Regions from separate parts of the Salipaludibacillus agaradhaerens genome, predicted to be linked through region 2. Evidence: riboswitches for the same ligand, from Rfam matches in the RefSeq annotation. Region 2 holds a riboswitch; each other region holds the start of a gene.
The links. A riboswitch is a leader RNA that binds a small molecule or an ion and turns the genes downstream of it on or off. The one in region 2 is predicted to bind lysine.
Positions count from the first base shown of each region.

Region 1: it holds a riboswitch for lysine, as region 2 does, so the genes downstream of both, lysA (diaminopimelate decarboxylase) here and BK581_RS16980 (Na+/H+ antiporter NhaC family protein) in region 2, are expected to answer to the same signal.
Region 3: it holds a riboswitch for lysine, as region 2 does, so the genes downstream of both, dapA (4-hydroxy-tetrahydrodipicolinate synthase) here and BK581_RS16980 (Na+/H+ antiporter NhaC family protein) in region 2, are expected to answer to the same signal.

Region 1 covers NZ_KV917378.1:823,138-828,945, forward strand. Annotated here, with positions in the region: gene BK581_RS03880 (peptidylprolyl isomerase) at 26-460, opposite strand; gene lysA (diaminopimelate decarboxylase) at 561-1,907, opposite strand; lysine riboswitch at 2,017-2,197, opposite strand; gene BK581_RS03890 (spore germination protein) at 2,273-3,760, opposite strand; gene sigF (RNA polymerase sporulation sigma factor SigF) at 3,841-4,596, opposite strand; gene spoIIAB (anti-sigma F factor) at 4,611-5,051, opposite strand; gene spoIIAA (anti-sigma F factor antagonist) at 5,048-5,401, opposite strand; gene BK581_RS03910 (D-alanyl-D-alanine carboxypeptidase family protein) at 5,553-5,808, opposite strand, start outside.
Region 2 covers NZ_KV917378.1:3,705,413-3,711,220, forward strand. Annotated here, with positions in the region: gene BK581_RS16970 (ABC transporter ATP-binding protein) at 1-342, opposite strand, end outside; gene yunB (sporulation protein YunB) at 820-1,626, shown strand; lysine riboswitch at 1,703-1,883, shown strand; gene BK581_RS16980 (Na+/H+ antiporter NhaC family protein) at 1,978-3,534, shown strand; gene BK581_RS16985 (sodium-dependent transporter) at 3,874-5,223, shown strand; gene BK581_RS16990 (M23 family metallopeptidase) at 5,291-5,808, opposite strand, start outside.
Region 3 covers NZ_KV917378.1:508,886-514,693, reverse strand. Annotated here, with positions in the region: gene BK581_RS02445 (TVP38/TMEM64 family protein) at 1-102, opposite strand, end outside; gene BK581_RS02440 (NAD(P)/FAD-dependent oxidoreductase) at 183-1,301, opposite strand; gene BK581_RS20405 (hypothetical protein) at 1,467-1,592, shown strand; gene BK581_RS02435 (hypothetical protein) at 1,605-1,805, shown strand; gene BK581_RS02430 (flavodoxin family protein) at 1,945-2,559, opposite strand; lysine riboswitch at 2,746-2,934, shown strand; gene dapA (4-hydroxy-tetrahydrodipicolinate synthase) at 3,079-3,966, shown strand; gene BK581_RS02420 (GNAT family N-acetyltransferase) at 4,265-4,717, opposite strand; gene pflB (formate C-acetyltransferase) at 5,254-5,808, shown strand, end outside.

The DNA of each region.
Region 1 (5,808 bases), 2.9 Mb from region 2:
GTAAAACTCTCACTGCTTGTCCTTATTATGCATCATAGACAGTTACTTTTTGCATGACATCCCCTTGCTTAATGCGATCGACCACATCAATACCCTCAATAACTTTACCGAACACAGTATGAACACCATCTAGATGGGGCTGAGGATCAAATACGAGGAAAAATTGACTTCCCCCCGTATCTTTTCCTGCATGAGCCATTGATAAGCTTCCTTTTTCATGTTTGTGGGGATTACCTTCTGTTTCACATTTTATCGCATAACCAGGACCGCCTGTGCCTGTACCTTGAGGACATCCGCCTTGAGCTACAAAGCCAGGAATAACACGATGGAAATTTAATCCGTTATAAAAACCTTCATTTGCTAATTTTTCAAAGTTAGCCACTGTGCCCGGTGCTTCATCTGGAAAAAATTCAATAACAACTTTTTCTCCTGTTTCAAATACAATTTCGCCTTTTTTCATGTTGGAAGACCTCCCATTATTGTGTAAATCAGTCAGACTTCTTTATTCTACCTTACATTGAGTTAGAATGAAACTCATGAGACTATATCTAAATGTTATATTATTTATTTACAGTTGAATCCACATCTTTAAGTTGACACTGATGACGGTATGATCGCTCGTGGCGCACTAAGTCACTAAACGTCTCTCTCTCAATAACACATGTGTGTTCTCCACCTTCCACAAAAACCACAGCAGGACGAAGAATACGGTTATAATTATTGGCCATAGCATAACCATATGCACCTGTAGAAGAAACTGCAAGAATATCACCTTGAACAGCTGGTGGTAACTTAACATCCCAGATAAGCATATCGCCACTTTCACAGCATTTGCCTGCGATAGATACGAGTTCTGTTTTTTCATCGTTTGCTTTATTCGCTAAAACAGCTTCATATTCTGCCTGATATAATGCTGGACGAATATTATCAGTCATCCCCCCGTCTACAGATAGGTATGTCCGTACATCGGGAATATCTTTTCTAGCACCTATACGGTAAAGTGTCGTACCAGCTTCCCCGACTAGTGCCCGCCCTGGCTCAATCCAAATTTCTGGAACTGGCATTTTCAGTTTAGCTGCCTCGCTTTTCGCCGTTTCTACCATTTTGTCAACATAGACATGTAAAGGCAATGGATGGTCGTTCTCTCCATATCGAATACCAAAGCCGCCCCCCACATTTAACACATCTGGATAGTAGCCCATTTCCTGATGCCACCGGGCTATTGATAAGTAAATTGCTTTCACCGCTTCTTCAAAGCCTTCCGCTCGAAAAATTTGTGATCCTATGTGTGAATGGACACCTTGTAAGTAAAGATACTCATGATTAAGTAACATTTTAATCGCCTTTTCAGCTTGACCACTGTTCAGATCAAATCCAAATTTGGAATCTTCCTGTCCAGTTGAAATATATTCATGTGTGTGTGCTTCTACACCCGGTGTAATTCGAATAAGAACTTTCATCGGCGTTTTCATAGATTCAGTCATAGCCATTAGCCAAGATAGCTCTGTAAAGTTGTCAACAACAATACACCCAATTCCTTCTTTTAAAGCCATTTCCAACTCATCAGGCGTTTTATTATTACCATGAAAATGAATTCTCTCGGCTGGAAAACCTGCCTTCATAGCGGTAAACAGTTCCCCACCAGAACAGACATCTAAACTTAAACCCAGTTCTTCAGCTAGCTCTATCATAGCAATACAGCTAAATGCTTTACTTGCATAAGCTACTTGATAATCTACACGTTGTTGTTCAAAAGCTTTCTTAAAAGCTAACGCGCGATCGCGAATGTCTTTCACATCATATATATATAACGGAGTGCCATAATACTCTGCTAATTCAGTAACATCGACGCCACCTATCGTTAAATGTCCAAAGTCATTAATATAGCTCGTGCCGTATAAACCCACATTAATCCACTCCTTTAGTCACTCGTATTACTAATATAAAACAAATAAAAAGAGAAATGAATATGAAACACATTCATTTCCCTTAAGCTCAACGCAAAGAACAGTGTGCTTTCAGGGTAGTGCTCCACCACATTTATAAGCAGTGACAGTGTACAGAATGTTCAACTGTACCCCAGCTGGTGGAATGTAAGGAGGCATTCTCCAACTTCGGCAACTCGGCCTTTCCATTGTTTTCAAAGCCTCCTTAGCTCCCACAATGTACTGTTCCTCATTGCACCTCTACCTGTTTCAGAAAAGGTGAACCTTTTCTTGTCAGTTTTATAAACATTATCATACTCAAAGACTTCATGCAACTGCTTTGCGTGTTAGCTTTGTTTAATCGGGTCTTTTGGTTTAACGATACTTGGTCTACGTCGTTTTAATGGAATTGGTTGACGGATTAAAATATCCCAAAAGGCTTTCGGATAAAAGGGCAGAAAGGGCCACAAATACGGTGCATTTAAAGGCTTCGTTCGAGCTATAAGGATGAAAAAGACTGTTGTAGCAATAACAAAGCCTGGTACTTTAAACAATGCAACAGCTATGAGGACGGCTATCCTTAAAATTTTTAATGCAATCGCCATTTCATAACTTGGTGTTGCGAACATACCAATGGCAGCAAAGGCTACATATAAAATAACTTCTGGGACTAACAAACCCACCTCAATGGCAATTTCACCAATTAGTAAAGCCGCTACTAACCCGAGAGCTGTCGCTAAAGGTGAAGGTGTATGTATTGCAGCCATCCTTAATAATTCAATTCCTAATTCAGCAAAGACCATTTGAGCAAATATAGGTACATTTGTTGTTTCTTCAGGCCCAATGTAGTGCAATTGTTCAGGAATGAGTGATGGTTCTAGCACCATCAATAGCCATAATGGCAAAATGAATAACGCAAATATCATACCTGAAAAGCGTACCCATCGAAAAAAAGTGCCAACTATAGGGGCTTGGCGATATTCTTCCGCATGCTGCACATGATGAAAAAAAGTAGCTGGAAACACGATGATACTTGGGGATGTATCCACAAATAAAATAACATGACCTTCCAACAAATGAGTAGCTGCTACATCAGGCCTTTCTGTATAGCGTACCATCGGAAACGGATTAATTCCTTGCTTCACGACGAACTCTTCAACCACTTTGTCTGCCATTGTTAACCCGTCTATATCGATCGCTTCTAATTCTTTTCGAACAATGTTCACAAGGTCTGGGTCAGCAACCCCTTTAATATACGATAAACAGATATCTGTCTTTGATCTTCTTCCAACTTGCATCATTTCATTGCGTAATCTTTCATCCCGAATTCGACGTCTAGTTAACGCCGTATTTTCAATAATATTTTCCGTATACCCATCGCGGCTTCCCCGTACAACTCGTTCTGTATCAGGTTCTTCAGGTCCACGTCCAGGATAACTTCGTACATCTATGACAATGGCTTCTGCTTCACCTTCAATGAGAATAAATATAAGCCCCGAGAGCATTTGCTTAATAGCTGTATCTAGTGTATCAGCATACTCAACTTGTACGTGGGTCAGTCGATTTTCAATCTGCTCTCTGACTTTATTAGTTCGCTTTCTTTCTGTAGCGTCTAAAAACATGAGCTCTTTTAACAGCTCAATGATATATTCGATATCGCAAAGACCATTAACAAAATAAAATTGGACTTCCTTATCGAGTACATGAATCTTTCTAATCCCTACGTCAAAGCTTTCACCAATACCCACTCGTTCTATTATCCGGCGCTCATTTTCGTGGATATCTGTAACAAATGGATGATCAATTTTTGTTTCATCCAGCTCATCACGACTCAAGTCAATCTCTCCTTTCCATAATTACATGTGACATGTTTAGTATGAGTGAAAAACACAATTCAATACAAAAACAGCTCAACTTAATCGTTGAGCTGTTCTTTCAATTGAATGAGAATTTTCTTTTCAAGTCGTGAAACCTGTACTTGAGAGATTCCAAGTCTTTCTGCTACCTGAGATTGTGTTTGATCTTTATAATACCTTAGAAAAATAATTAACTTTTCACGGTCTGATAGTCTGTCAATTTCATCTTTTAACGCTATTTTATCGAACCACTTCGTATCATTTTCATCAGAAATTTGGTCGAGGATAGTAATAGGGTCACCATCATTTTCATAGACTGTTTCATGAATAGAGGCTAGTTGCCGATTGGCTTCTTGAGCAAATACAACTTCTTCAGGGCTGATGTCTAACTTATCGGCTATTTCTTGGATAGTTGGTACTCTACCAAACGTTTTTGCTAGCTCATCACTCATTTTGCGAATATGATTCGCTGTTTCTTTAATTGATCGGCTTACTTTTACTGTGCCGTCATCTCGAAGAAAGCGTTGAATTTCTCCAATAATCATAGGGACGGCATAAGTAGAAAATTTGACATCAAAAGATAAATCAAACTTATCTACTGATTTAATTAAGCCAATACACCCAATTTGAAATAAATCCTCTTGGTCATAACCCCTATTTAAAAAACGTTGTACGACTGACCAAACTAGTCGCGTATTGTGACTGACGATACGGTCACGAGCCTTTTGATTACCTTGTTGCGCTTCTGCGATCAATTTTTTTACTTCCTCATCTTTTAAATACTTCTTCTGATTATCTTTAAATTCTACATTCATCATAGGGAGTCCTCTCAATTACAGAGTACATTTTGTTTTGACAGGCGTTTAACGAGTGTGACAGTCGTGCCCTCTAATCGGCTCGATTCAACTGAAACGTCATCCATAAAGTTCTCCATAATTGTAAATCCCATACCACTTCGTTCCAGTTCTGGCTTCGATGTATATAATGGCTGCCTTGCCTCTTCCAAATTTGAAATACCTAAACCCTCATCACGGACTACAAGATGGACTGTTCCGTCTACTAACTCAACCTCGACATAAACAATCCCTTCATCGTTTTCCCCGTAACCATGAATAATCGCATTCGTAACGGCTTCACTCACAACCGTTTTTATTTCAGTGAGTTCATCCATTGTTGGATCTAATTGGGCTACAAAAGCAGCTACTGAAACTCTTGCAAATGATTCATTAGCACTGACAGCTGTAAAGGATAACGCCATTCGGTTTCTCATGAAGCAGCCCCCAAACTGTTCAACGCTTCCCTTTCATTGGCCGTGAACGTCACAATTTTAAATAGACCCGATAATTCGAATAATCGTCTCACTTGCTGTGACAAGCAGCATACCACCATTTCCCCATTAACCGCTTGAACTTTTTTATAGCGACCAAGTACAACCCCCAAACCAGAACTATCCATAAAGGTTAGTTTTTCTAGATTAAGCAGCACATGTGTTAATCCTTGTTCATTCAAAGCTGTGTCTACCCTGTCCCTTAACTTAACAGCTGTATGATGATCTAATTCTCCTACGAGTCTGACACAAAGAATGTCACCTTTTTGCTCTAAATCGATCAGTAAACTCATGCTTTCACTCCTTCTCATAAATTCTTACTCCTCCGTTCCCCCTCCCGGGAATCTGGTGAGTCACGTTTAGTACTTCACTTTTCACACTTTTTATTCCTGCTCTTGAACAAAACTAGTGTTGATTCGGCAAAACCATTAACAATTCGGTGAATTACGAAGCACGGCCCGACAACGCATCTTTCGCACGCTTCATGAGCTGCCATATACTAGCTTCTTTTATATCTTCCTGGGCTACTAACGGTTGACTAAGAACCTCTTTGCCATCTTGGTGAAGAGTGATAATTCCTAATTGATCTCCTTTTTTCACCGGCGCTCTGACATGATCACTAACTGTCACCTTTTCAGTCAAACCATCTAACGATTGTCCTTTTTTTATAAGTAATGAGACAGGAGTTGCAGGAACTAGG
Region 2 (5,808 bases):
CTTTTTACCATCTGCATGAAGAGGGAAAGCTATATTTTCCTCTACACTTAATGTAGGGAGCAGTTGGTAATTTTGAAAAATAAAACCTAGGTATTTTCTACGAAATATAGTTCTTTCTTTTTCCGTCATATTACTTAAATTACTCTGATTTATTACTATATCTCCTTCAGTAGGGACATCAAGCCCCCCTAAAAGTTGGAGTAATGTACTCTTTCCAGAACCACTTGGTCCCATTACAGCCACAAATTCGCCTTCTTTAACATTCAAATCAAAGCCCTTCAAGACGTGTGTTCTTTCTTGTCCCTGTGTAAATTCCTTTTTCAAGTTTCTAACCTTTATCATGGGTTAATTCCTCCTATTCTTCTAATGAAATTATATACTAAGTATATAATTTTCGAAAGAGGAATCGTTTTAATTTCTTTATACATTATATGTTAACTATAAATATCTTAAATATCATATATCCTAAATATCATATATACTTAATATGTATGGTATTTAGGGGAGATACCCATCCATAAAGTTTGAATATTTCTGCTGTTGACTTTAATATAGTCGGAACAATTAGCTAAGTTATTGACGAAATTAGGTATTAAAAAATTACGCTTCACGGTTTAAGAGATACTCATGCATTATTCTATTTTCTCAAGACATAAAATATTGAATATGTATCCAAACGATTAGGACACAAACATACATACTACACAGAATTATTATCTGGAACTTAACGCCTTGAGATAAATCCCCCAGCACTCTACAATATATTTCGTTGTACAATCCTCCTTTGTTGCATAGATATTAAAAGAAGGGGGAATGACCATGTTAACTCTCCGCACCATTCGGCCGCGCCGTAAAAAGAAAGGACCTCTTCCATTTCGTTATGTCTTTATGATCTCTTTAATCATTTTTATTATCTTGACGGTACAAGGGTTAATAATCGTTGAGAAAGGGGTCCGACCTACATTATTAGCCATTGCTAAAACGGAAACGCAACGTATTGGGACACTGGCAATCAATGATGCCATTTCTCGACATATTTTAGAAGATACTGATATGGAAGACCTTGTGGAATACGAAAAAGATGATGAAGGCAATGTGATTCTTGTTCAGTATAATCCCGTTATTTATAATCGTGTTTTACAAGAAACCACGAAGAGAGTACAAAATTATTTAAATGATATTGAGCATGGACGCGTGCAAGATATGCGTATCCCAAATGAAGTTGATGTAGATCGAGATGGAGCGACCTTTTCGGAGGACGGTATTATACATATGATTCCATTAGGTCAGGCGACTAACAATGCATTGTTGGCGCACTTGGGGCCGAGAGTGCCCGTCAGATTATCAGCAATCGGGGATGTGAAATCACAATTGAAGGAGAATATTGTCCATGTGGGGATTAACAACACTTACATGAGTGTATCAGTTGACATTGAAGTGGATGTTAAAGTGGTCATTCCATTTGCTACTGATACAGAAGTGGTGAAAACATCGATCCCTGTAGCGATGGTGTGGATTCCTGGTGAGGTACCAGACTTTTATGGTGGAACAGGTGGAGAAGGTGGTATGACACCGGCAGTCATCCAGCGACCAGAAGAGCTAGACATAGAAGATTCCATTGACTAACTATTGAATTATGACCGTTATTTTGATATTATAGTTCTCGGTCTAATAATTAAATACTGTCAGCATACCTCATCAAGAATGGGGTAGAGGCGCGAAATTTATGAGTAATGATCAAGAGCTAGGACAGCTATGAGGGGTCATGAAAGGAAATTTTGCCGAAGCATTTTATTTCGTCCAAAATAAAGGAGCTGGGGTTGCATTGAATAAGTGCAACACTGTCACTTTCGGGAAGACCGGAGTGGAGGACTACTTTTTACCTTGACGAGGATGATTTTCCTGACTTCAATGAAGCAGCAAGAACACACCTCTTGCTGCTTTTTGTGTTGGTATTTTAGAGGAGGAAAGAGAAAAATGGAACATGGTATTTTATCATTACTACCGCCAATTTTAGCATTAGTAATGGTTATCGTGACAAAAAGAGTCCTATTCTCCCTAGGGGTAGGGATCGTTGTAGGTGCCCTTATGATTAACCAAACTGAAGAACTATTTATTAATCAGGCATTGTCGCAAGTTGGAACAATTGTGACAAACATCTTTTATGTTGATGGTGGGATAAACACTTGGGAATTTTATATTATTTTATTTCTTTTAATTTTAGGGATGATCGCGTCTCTTATTTCCATAAGTGGCGGAAGTCGGGCATTTGGAGAATGGGCCTTAACAAAATTTAAAACCCGTATTAGCGTTCAAATAGCATCGGCTGTTCTCGGTCTGCTCATCTTTATTGATGATTACTTTAATAGCCTGACAGTGGGAAATGTAAGTAGGCCTTTGACGGATAGGCATCGTATTTCGAGAGCCAAATTAGCTTATATCGTCGATTCGACGTCAGCACCAATTTGTGTTATTTCTCCTGTTTCTAGTTGGGGAGCTTCCATCATTACAATTATAGCTGGCATATTTGCAACACATAATTTCACAGAGTATGGTTCTCTTCAAGCCTTTTTACTCATGGGCCCAATGAACTTTTATGCTGTTTTTACGATCTTGTTAGTTTTTGCAGTTGCTTATTTTAAATTGGACTTTGGCCCAATGCGCGTGCATGAAAATAGAGCTCTCTCAACTGGAGAAGTAGTGGATAAAACAAAAGGTCCTATCCCTGGGGATAGCAACTTAGATAAGAATGATAAAGAAGGTTATGTTGGAAACCTATTGTGGCCTATTGCAGCACTTATCATGTCTACAAGCATTTTTATGGTTATCACTGGTATAGAAGGGACAGAAGGTAGTGCTACATTATTAAAGGTATTTGAAAATACAGACGTGGCAGCCTCATTATTATATGGTGGTCTAGTTAGTTTAGTGATTACAATTGTGATTGTGTTAGTTCGTAGTCTATCGGTGAGGGACATGGGGATCGGCCTTTGGGCCGGTATTAAATCCATGCTTCCGGCAATATATATTCTCATATTTGCATGGACGATTATAGAAATTATTGGTGAGTTGGGCACTGGACAATTTTTGGCAGGCATAGTGGATGAACATGTATCACTTGCTCTTTTGCCAGCTTTACTATTTGTCCTAGCAGGTGTGATGGCATTTAGTACTGGGACGTCGTGGGGAACATTCGGTATTATGCTTCCTATTGCTGGTGATATAGCGGCCGCCACAGATATGTCTTTAATGCTTCCAGTATTGGCGGCTGTTCTTGCAGGGGCAATATTCGGGGATCACTGCTCACCAATTTCGGATACAACTATTTTATCGTCAACAGGTGCAGGTAGTCATCATATTGATCACGTATTAACGCAATTACCTTATGCGCTCATAACAGGAGCTATATCCATTTTAGCTTTCTTAGCCTTAGGGGTGACAGGGAGTTTATGGTTAGGTTTATTAGTTGGTGGTATTTTATTTACTCTCACCGTCTTTTTGCTACGCATCATCACCTTACGATTATCCGTTTAATGGTAAAAGATAAACGATTCCGTTCCAGTCTAGGCTGGAACGGTTTTTTGCGTGCAAAATAATGAAATAAAAGGCGTGTATACATTATGACTGTAAAATAATATATTATCGGGGCCGTGATTATTTATGAAAACCCTATCTAAATAAATTCCAATTTTTAGATTTTTATATAATATTCCGAAAATACTTTACTTTCAATTATCTGATAACTATAATAAGATAACGTAAGTTAAATCATTTACCTAGATGTTGATAATTTTTAAGGGGGAAACTCGTGCCATTAGTCGGTAAATGTATCAATAAAAGTCACTTTGTAAAAGAGAGAGAGGAGTTAGTAACATGAACAATGGGAGAGAAAGATGGGCTAGTGGACTTGGATTTATTCTTGCGGCTGTTGGCTCAGCGGTAGGATTAGGAAATATTTGGCGTTTCTCGTACGTAACGGGGGAAAATGGGGGAGCTGTCTTTTTATTAATTTATATTTTATGTATTTTCCTCATAGGGCTTCCAGTATTACTAGCTGAATTTTCTATAGGTCGTAAAGGCCAAGCTGACGTCGTGCAGTCATTTAGTGCAACGACGCCCTCAAAGGTGTGGAAAATAGGCGGTATACTCGGCGTATTTACATCATTTTTAATTTTATCGTTTTATGGCGTCATAGCTGGTTGGATCAGTTATTTCTTGTATAGTTATATAACAGGAACAGCCGGAGCTGTACCTGAAGGTGAGTTCGGTGATTTCTTTGGTGAATTTATTAGCGGAGACATAGCACCTGTTTTTTGGCAGTTTTTGTTTATGGCGTTTGTTATTGCTATTGTGTTCTTTGGTGTTAAAAAAGGGATTGAACTTTCAAATAAAATTTTCATGCCATTATTAGCTATCATTATCATAGTCCTATCAGGTTATAGTTTAACACTCGATGGTGCTGGAGAAGGGTTGTCATTTTTATTCTCTCCTGATTGGAGTGTATTAAAAGATCCAAATGTTTATTCTTCAGCTATAGGGCAAGCATTTTTTACTCTTTCCCTTGGGATGGGGATCATGATCACTTACAGTAGTTACTTGCCGACAGAAAGTCGTCTTCCCCGTGCTGCAGGACAAGTTGTCGTCTTGGATACCTTGTTTGCAGTCATTGCAGGTGTCATGATTTTCCCAGCGGTGTTTACATTCGGTTTAGATCCTGCTGGAGGTCCAGGTCTTATTTTTATTACTCTTCCTGAAGTCTTTAATCAAATGGGCACAGGAGGCACGATGTTTGCCATACTTTTCTTCTTCCTCGTTGCCATTGCTGCCTTATCATCAGCTATTTCGCTGTTGGAAGTTAGCGTCTCTTACCTTATGAGAAAGATGAATTGGGAGCGTAAAAAAGCGACTTTAGTAGCTGGTGTTGTTGTCACATTGGTTGGAATACCTTCTGCTTTAAGTCAAGGTGGTTCACTTAGCGAGTATACGTTATTTAATTTGCCATTCTTAGATCTTATAGATACGATTACTGACCAGTATACGTTACCACTTGCAGGTCTTATTATTGCCCTATTTGTTGGGTGGGGATGGAACAAAGTAGATGCCCTTAAAGAAACGGGTCTCACTAATTCAATAGTAGGGACTATCTGGATTTGGTTTCTACGCATAGTAGCACCTTCAGGGATTTTATGGATACTGGTGATTAACATTAGGAATTTATTTTAACTGTTTAAATTCGTCAAGCTCAACGGCTAATCCGTTGAGCTTGTTGTATTGAGGACGTATAAATCGCTTATTGCCGCTTTTTTTCTTCCTTTTCCCATTTTTTAAGGAGGGGATAAGGATCAAAAGACCACTCAGAAAACCCGTTGTCCCTGTACATACCATAATGAAGGTGGGGAGGAAACTTACCTTGTGTACCTTCTTTTCCATAGCCGGAGCTTCCTACATAGCCAATAATATCCCCAGGTTTAACGACTGTTCCCTGATCCATCCCTTTTTCAAAAGCGCTTAAATGGGCGTAATAGTGATAAACATTATTAGTATCGCGAATACCGACTCGCCACCCGCCATATTTATTCCAGCCCTTCAGCTCAATAATGCCATAAGTAGTCGATTTTACAGGGACTCCGTGATTGGCAAAAATGTCTGTCCCCTCATGAATGCGTCTACCTCCCCAGCCTCTTGCGTTTCCCCATGTACTGTTATAGCTGTAGTTAGCACGTAATGGAAGAGGGAATGCTCTTTCCCTAACATTTAAAGAACCAATTGTTTTGTAGGTTTTAGCGTGACCTATTATCATTTGCACTG
Region 3 (5,808 bases), 3.2 Mb from region 2:
AATTTGATCTGGGTGTAATTTCAAGTGTGTATAATTAAAATAAATTAAAAGGCCGATAAGAGTTAGAACGGCCACAATTTTTAACAAAAGTTTTGTTGGCATGTCTGTGGTGCTCCTTTTTGAAAATGATCGCTATCATACTATAACCGTTTTAATGAGAGATGAACCTTTAAATAAGCTAATTACGATTGAAAAGCTACTTCACAGTTGTAATCTTCAATTGGAAAATCACTTTTTTCACCAACGGCTAATTTAGCGAGAAGAGAACCTAAAAATGGTCCTGCTGTTAACCCCGTTGCCCCTAATCCAGTCGCCATAACAACCCCTTCTATATCAGGCACCTTACCGATCACCGGTAATGATCCTGGGGTAAATGGTCTAAAACCAACCCTCGTTTCCACTACTCGGCTCTCTTTAAGACCTGGCGCCACCTGAAACGTTTCACTTAATACGTCATAAATACCTCCGGCTGTCACACGATAATCGAATCCTGAATTATCTTCCCGAGTCGCTCCAGTTACAAGACGACCATTCCCAAAGCTGACCATATAATAGTCGCCCGGCGGAATAATGACCGGCCAGTTATCATTATTTGTTTGCGGTAATTCTAGGTGAAGAATTTGACCTTTCTGCGGTTTAACTAATAATGTTTTACCGAGAGGGTGTAAAAGTTCGTCTGTCCACGCACCGGCCGCAAGAACCACTTTTGAAGCTAACAACTCATTTCCATCTACTTTTACCCCTGTTACGTTAGTTCGATTTGTCATCAATTTGGCATCACCATGAATGATATTTGCCCCTTGTTTTTTAGCTGCTCGTAATAAGGCATCGCGCAAATCCTTTCCGTCAACACGAGCTCCGCCGCTTACATGAACAGCACCATAACCATCCACAAGAGGAGGAAACATTTGTTTTGCTTCGGAGTGAGAAAAACGTGTAATTTCTCCAATCTCTGGTGCGTTTTCCCGTCGTTTATAAGCCCTTTTTTCAATGTCATTTAATTTTTTCTCATCATGATGGAGCGCCATGGCACCAATTTGTTTGTAGCCAGTGTTTATTTCCCCTAAATTTTTTAACGCGTTAATTAAAGTCGGATAATAATTCGCGCCAGCTTTCACTAGCCTATACCAAACTTGATTTCGTCGCTGCGACAGCCAAGGACAGATAATCCCTGCTCCAGCGTAAGTGGCTTGTCCTTTATCTTCTCGATCAACTAAAGTAACATCATAGCCATCTTTAGCTAAATGATAGGCTGTTGAGGCCCCTAGAATGCCTCCACCTACTACAATGTATGTTTTCATCTTTAACACCTTTTCTATCTTTTTGTCTTAGTCCGTATTTTACCTAACATTCTACCGTCACTCAATCTTTGTGTAAAAACAGCTCTCGGATGTAAAAATCCATTTCATAATAGTCCGATAATTCGTGAACACTAATGATAAATACACAGAAAAGAGGCGACATACATGAGTAAGAAATCACGTTCTAAACGTAATACTCAAAAAGGAAAAGATGCTGTACAACCTTCTGATGGAAGTGACAGAACAACTATCTCAAAAATTCAAGAGAATGATAAACACCGATCACGTTAGGAGATATGACTGATGGATAAACAAGAAAAAGAAATGGCTCCTTATAAAGACAGAGATCGTTATTTTTTAGATGTGGATCGCATGATCAATGAAGGACTAGGGGGAGGGACTGTAAATAATAAAGAAAATTCAGGCATAATTGAAGAAGCACGTGAGTTAGGTAAAGAATCTCCTCCTCAAACAAACAGGCAGGATGATGGTACGAATAAGTAATAGGAACTGCTGTTACTCTGAGTAAATTTTTACTGAATGGTAACTACCAAAGAACCATTTTGCCCATAAAACCGTCAAAATACAGAGAGGGCGTCCAAATAATTATTTGGCACGCCCTTTTGCAATGGATGATGAGGGATTAAGTATTTCCTTTTGTGGGAATCGGAGTTGCCTTAAACATTTTAGCAAGATGAGCGAGGTTATGACTCATGACTGAGACATTTTCTTTCGTAAAATCACTTTCCTGTCCCGCTTCCAAATAGGAAGGCCCTGGCCCTGCTTCTCCGACCCAATATGCTTCCCCATTAGGAGGAATAGTAAAACCTAAATGCTGTAAAACAAAAATAATCGTTTTAGCAGCCTGTTTACCGCCATCTTCATTCCCCGTCACAATAGCTCCTCCGACTTTATTATAATAAATAGGCTGCCCATAATCATTTGTCTCGTCGCTAGAGGCATCTAATTTTTCCAGTATAAGTTTACATATACTGCTTAATTCTCCTTGCCACACCGGGGTGCCAATTATAACTATGTCGGCTTCTTTTAACTTATTAAAGAGCTTCGGCCATTCATCATCGGCACCCATATCCGGTTCCATCCCAAAAGGAAGATGAAAGTCAGCAATACGTATCTCTTCTGTTGTCACACCTTCATCTTCCAAAATTTGTCTCGATTCTTGAATTAAGCCACTTGTATTAGACGTTTCATCACCTGTTTTCAATGAAGTATTAAAATACAATGCTTTTATCGTCATCAAAACCCCTCCAAATCTTATTATAATTGTGACATTCCCCTTGGTGTGTCAGTTAAACATCTCGTTTTTACTCATACTATAGTCACATTAATGTTATTTTCGATAATCAACACCCATATTTTATTGAAAAATGATAGAGTTTCTGATACAGTTGAGTCAAAGTTCATATTTACTTCAATTTTTTGAAGTGAGTTTAGAGGTGCAAGCGTTCATCAGTAGATGGCTGGAAGAGGATGAGCTCTTAAGAAAGTCGTGGAAAGGGAAGCTTGCCGAAGCAGCATTCGTCTCATACCGAGTGTTGTTGGGTCTGTTATTGAATAAATGCAGAACTGTCGTATAGTTTTACCACAAACTATATGGAGGGCTATCTCACGCTGGATGACCGTTATCTATCCACGCAGCAACGAGACCCTCGTTGGTGCTTTTTGTATGTCATACGGTTCATCATGCGATTTAGCTCTATTCAGGAACTTGGTGTCACCCATTATGGGGACAAACTTTTGAATAGAGGTGTTGTACATGAATTTCGGACACATTTTAACTGCAATGGTAACCCCTTTTGATCATGAAGGAAACATTGACTATCAAGCAACAAAAGACTTGATTAATCACCTACTCTCAAACGGCTCTGATGGTATTGTCATAGCTGGTACGACTGGCGAATCTCCGACGTTGTCCATCCGTGAAAAAGCAGAGCTATATAAGTTTGCAGTAGAAACAGTCTCTGGTAAGGCGACTGTCATAGCAGGTACAGGAACTAACAGCACGCGAGCCGCTATAGAGCTAACCAAATTAGCAGAAGAAGCCGGAGTCGATGGTGTCATGCTTGCTACTCCGTATTACAATAAACCAAATCAAGAAGGTATGTACCTACATTTCAAAGCGATTGCAGAATCTACTGCACTACCCGTTATGCTCTACAATGTTCCTGGTCGTAGCGTTGTAAACTTGCTTCCTGAAACTGTCATACGTTTGTCAGATATCTCAAATATCGTCTCAATTAAAGAAGCAAGTGGCAACCTAGATGCCATGACAGAGATTATCGCCAAAACGCCAGAAAGCTTCTCATTATACAGTGGAGATGACAGCTTAACACTACCTGTGATGGCTATCGGTGGTAATGGGGTCATTTCAGTCGCTTCTCATATTGTTGGTAATGAAATGAAAGCGATGATAACTGCTTATGAAAATGGCGACACGATATATGCTCAAACTCTACACCGTGAATTGGTGCCTATTATGAATGTCATGTTCTCTGCGCCAAGTCCGGCACCGGTTAAAGCAGCACTAGAAATGAGCGGCGTAAAAGTGGGGTCAGTTCGCTTACCAATGGTTCCACTGACACCTGACGAATCACAACTCGTCTATAAAACCATTCAGCATAAAATATTTTCTTCAGCCGTATAAAACGAAACTTCAATCAGTGGGCGTTTACGGACGGTTATCTGTGATAAATATTAACCCCCATGTTCAAAAAGGACCTTTTTGAACATGGGGGTTCTATAATATGAGTGTTAGAACGTCCTAATGGTTTGATAGCACTACACCTAATATTCCTTCCACGGGCGAGAAAATTGTTTTACCGACTACTCATCAATATCTTTTTCTATAAACGAACTTCTCACTTAAATACTCTATCAGTCAGTAGCAAATGTATAGTTAATGTAATAGACTTGTCACAAGGAGTGGTCCATTATAAACTATGCTAAACTAATGCTTTAGATAGTCTGACCATATCCATACATTGGATGCCATTTTCATAAATAGGTTCCGCATAATGGTCAAGGAAAAAGTTTGTTTCCACACCCGTTATACGAAAGCCACATTTTTGATAAAAAGCCAGTTGATCGATACTCGAATTGCCCGTACCAACTTCTAACCCTTTATAACCCCGTTGTGTCGTTAACTCAACAGCATGGGCAATGAGTTGTTTTCCAATCCCTCTCCCCTGCCATTCTTCTGAAACAGCAATGCATACTATTTCAGCCGTCGCGCTATCTCGCTCGACAAATATGTAAGCACCCACCATTGTATGCTGTTGCATCATACAGTAGCATTCACCGTCTTCAAAATGCTTTTTAACGTTCGCTTCACTTGGATCTGCCTGCATTAGAAGAGTTAAAAGAGACTGATCATATTTGAGACATTTTTTGAACATGTTTATGGTCTCCTTATTACATTTATGATTTAGAAATAATTTAACACTATTTTATCACAGATAAGCATTTTCGCAGGACGCGAAGACGTTAGTTTGTGTTCCTTATCAGTGGGAGAAGAACGGAAACTCCCACTGATTGAAGGTTCGTTTTATCATACAGTAAAAACATATTTTGTAATGCCATTTTTTTCTGCTTCATCCCCCCGCTATAACAGTATGTACTTCATTCTGTTATATTGCTGGAATCGCTTAACATAGTGTCATCACCTTATATTTTAATAGAGTATTTATATAACAATTATCTATTTACGAATCTGTTATAGTTAAATTTCACCTCTGTTATATAGTCAAAAAAGTGTCACATTTCCCCCTTGTTCACGAATGATTTTAAATTTATACTTAAGATAGAAGTTATATGTGAATCCATTCACAATATTATCATTCTAAAGTTAAGCGACCCTTTGTTTACGATATTATGAAAGATGGAGGCGTTAATCATGGGAAAAACACTTGAAAAATTAAACGAATCTGCTTGGATGGCTTTCAATGGTGGCAGTTGGGAAAATGACATTAATGTACGAGATTTCATTCAGAAAAACTACACACTTTATGAGGGGGATGAAAGCTTTTTAGAGGGTGCAACAGAGGCTACTGACGAGTTATGGAAACAAATTATGGCTTTAACAGCTGAAGAACGGGAGCGTGGCGGCGTTTATGACTTAGATACGTCTATCGTGTCCACGATCACATCTCACAAAGCTGGTTATTTAAACAAAGATAAAGAGAAAGTTGTTGGGGTACAAACAGATGTCCCTTTTAAACGTTCTATGCAGCCTTATGGTGGTATAAGAATGGCTAAAGCCGCTCTTCAATCTTACGGCTATGAATTAGATGAAGAAGTTGAGAAAATTTTCACTGACTACCGTAAAACACATAACCAAGGTGTTTTCGATGCCTATACACCGGAAATGATGTTAGCTAGAAAAGTTGGGATCATCACAGGTTTACCTGATGCTTACGGCCGTGGTCGTATTATCGGTGATTACCGACGAGTAGCACTATATGGTGTAGATCGTCTTATTGAAGCTAAA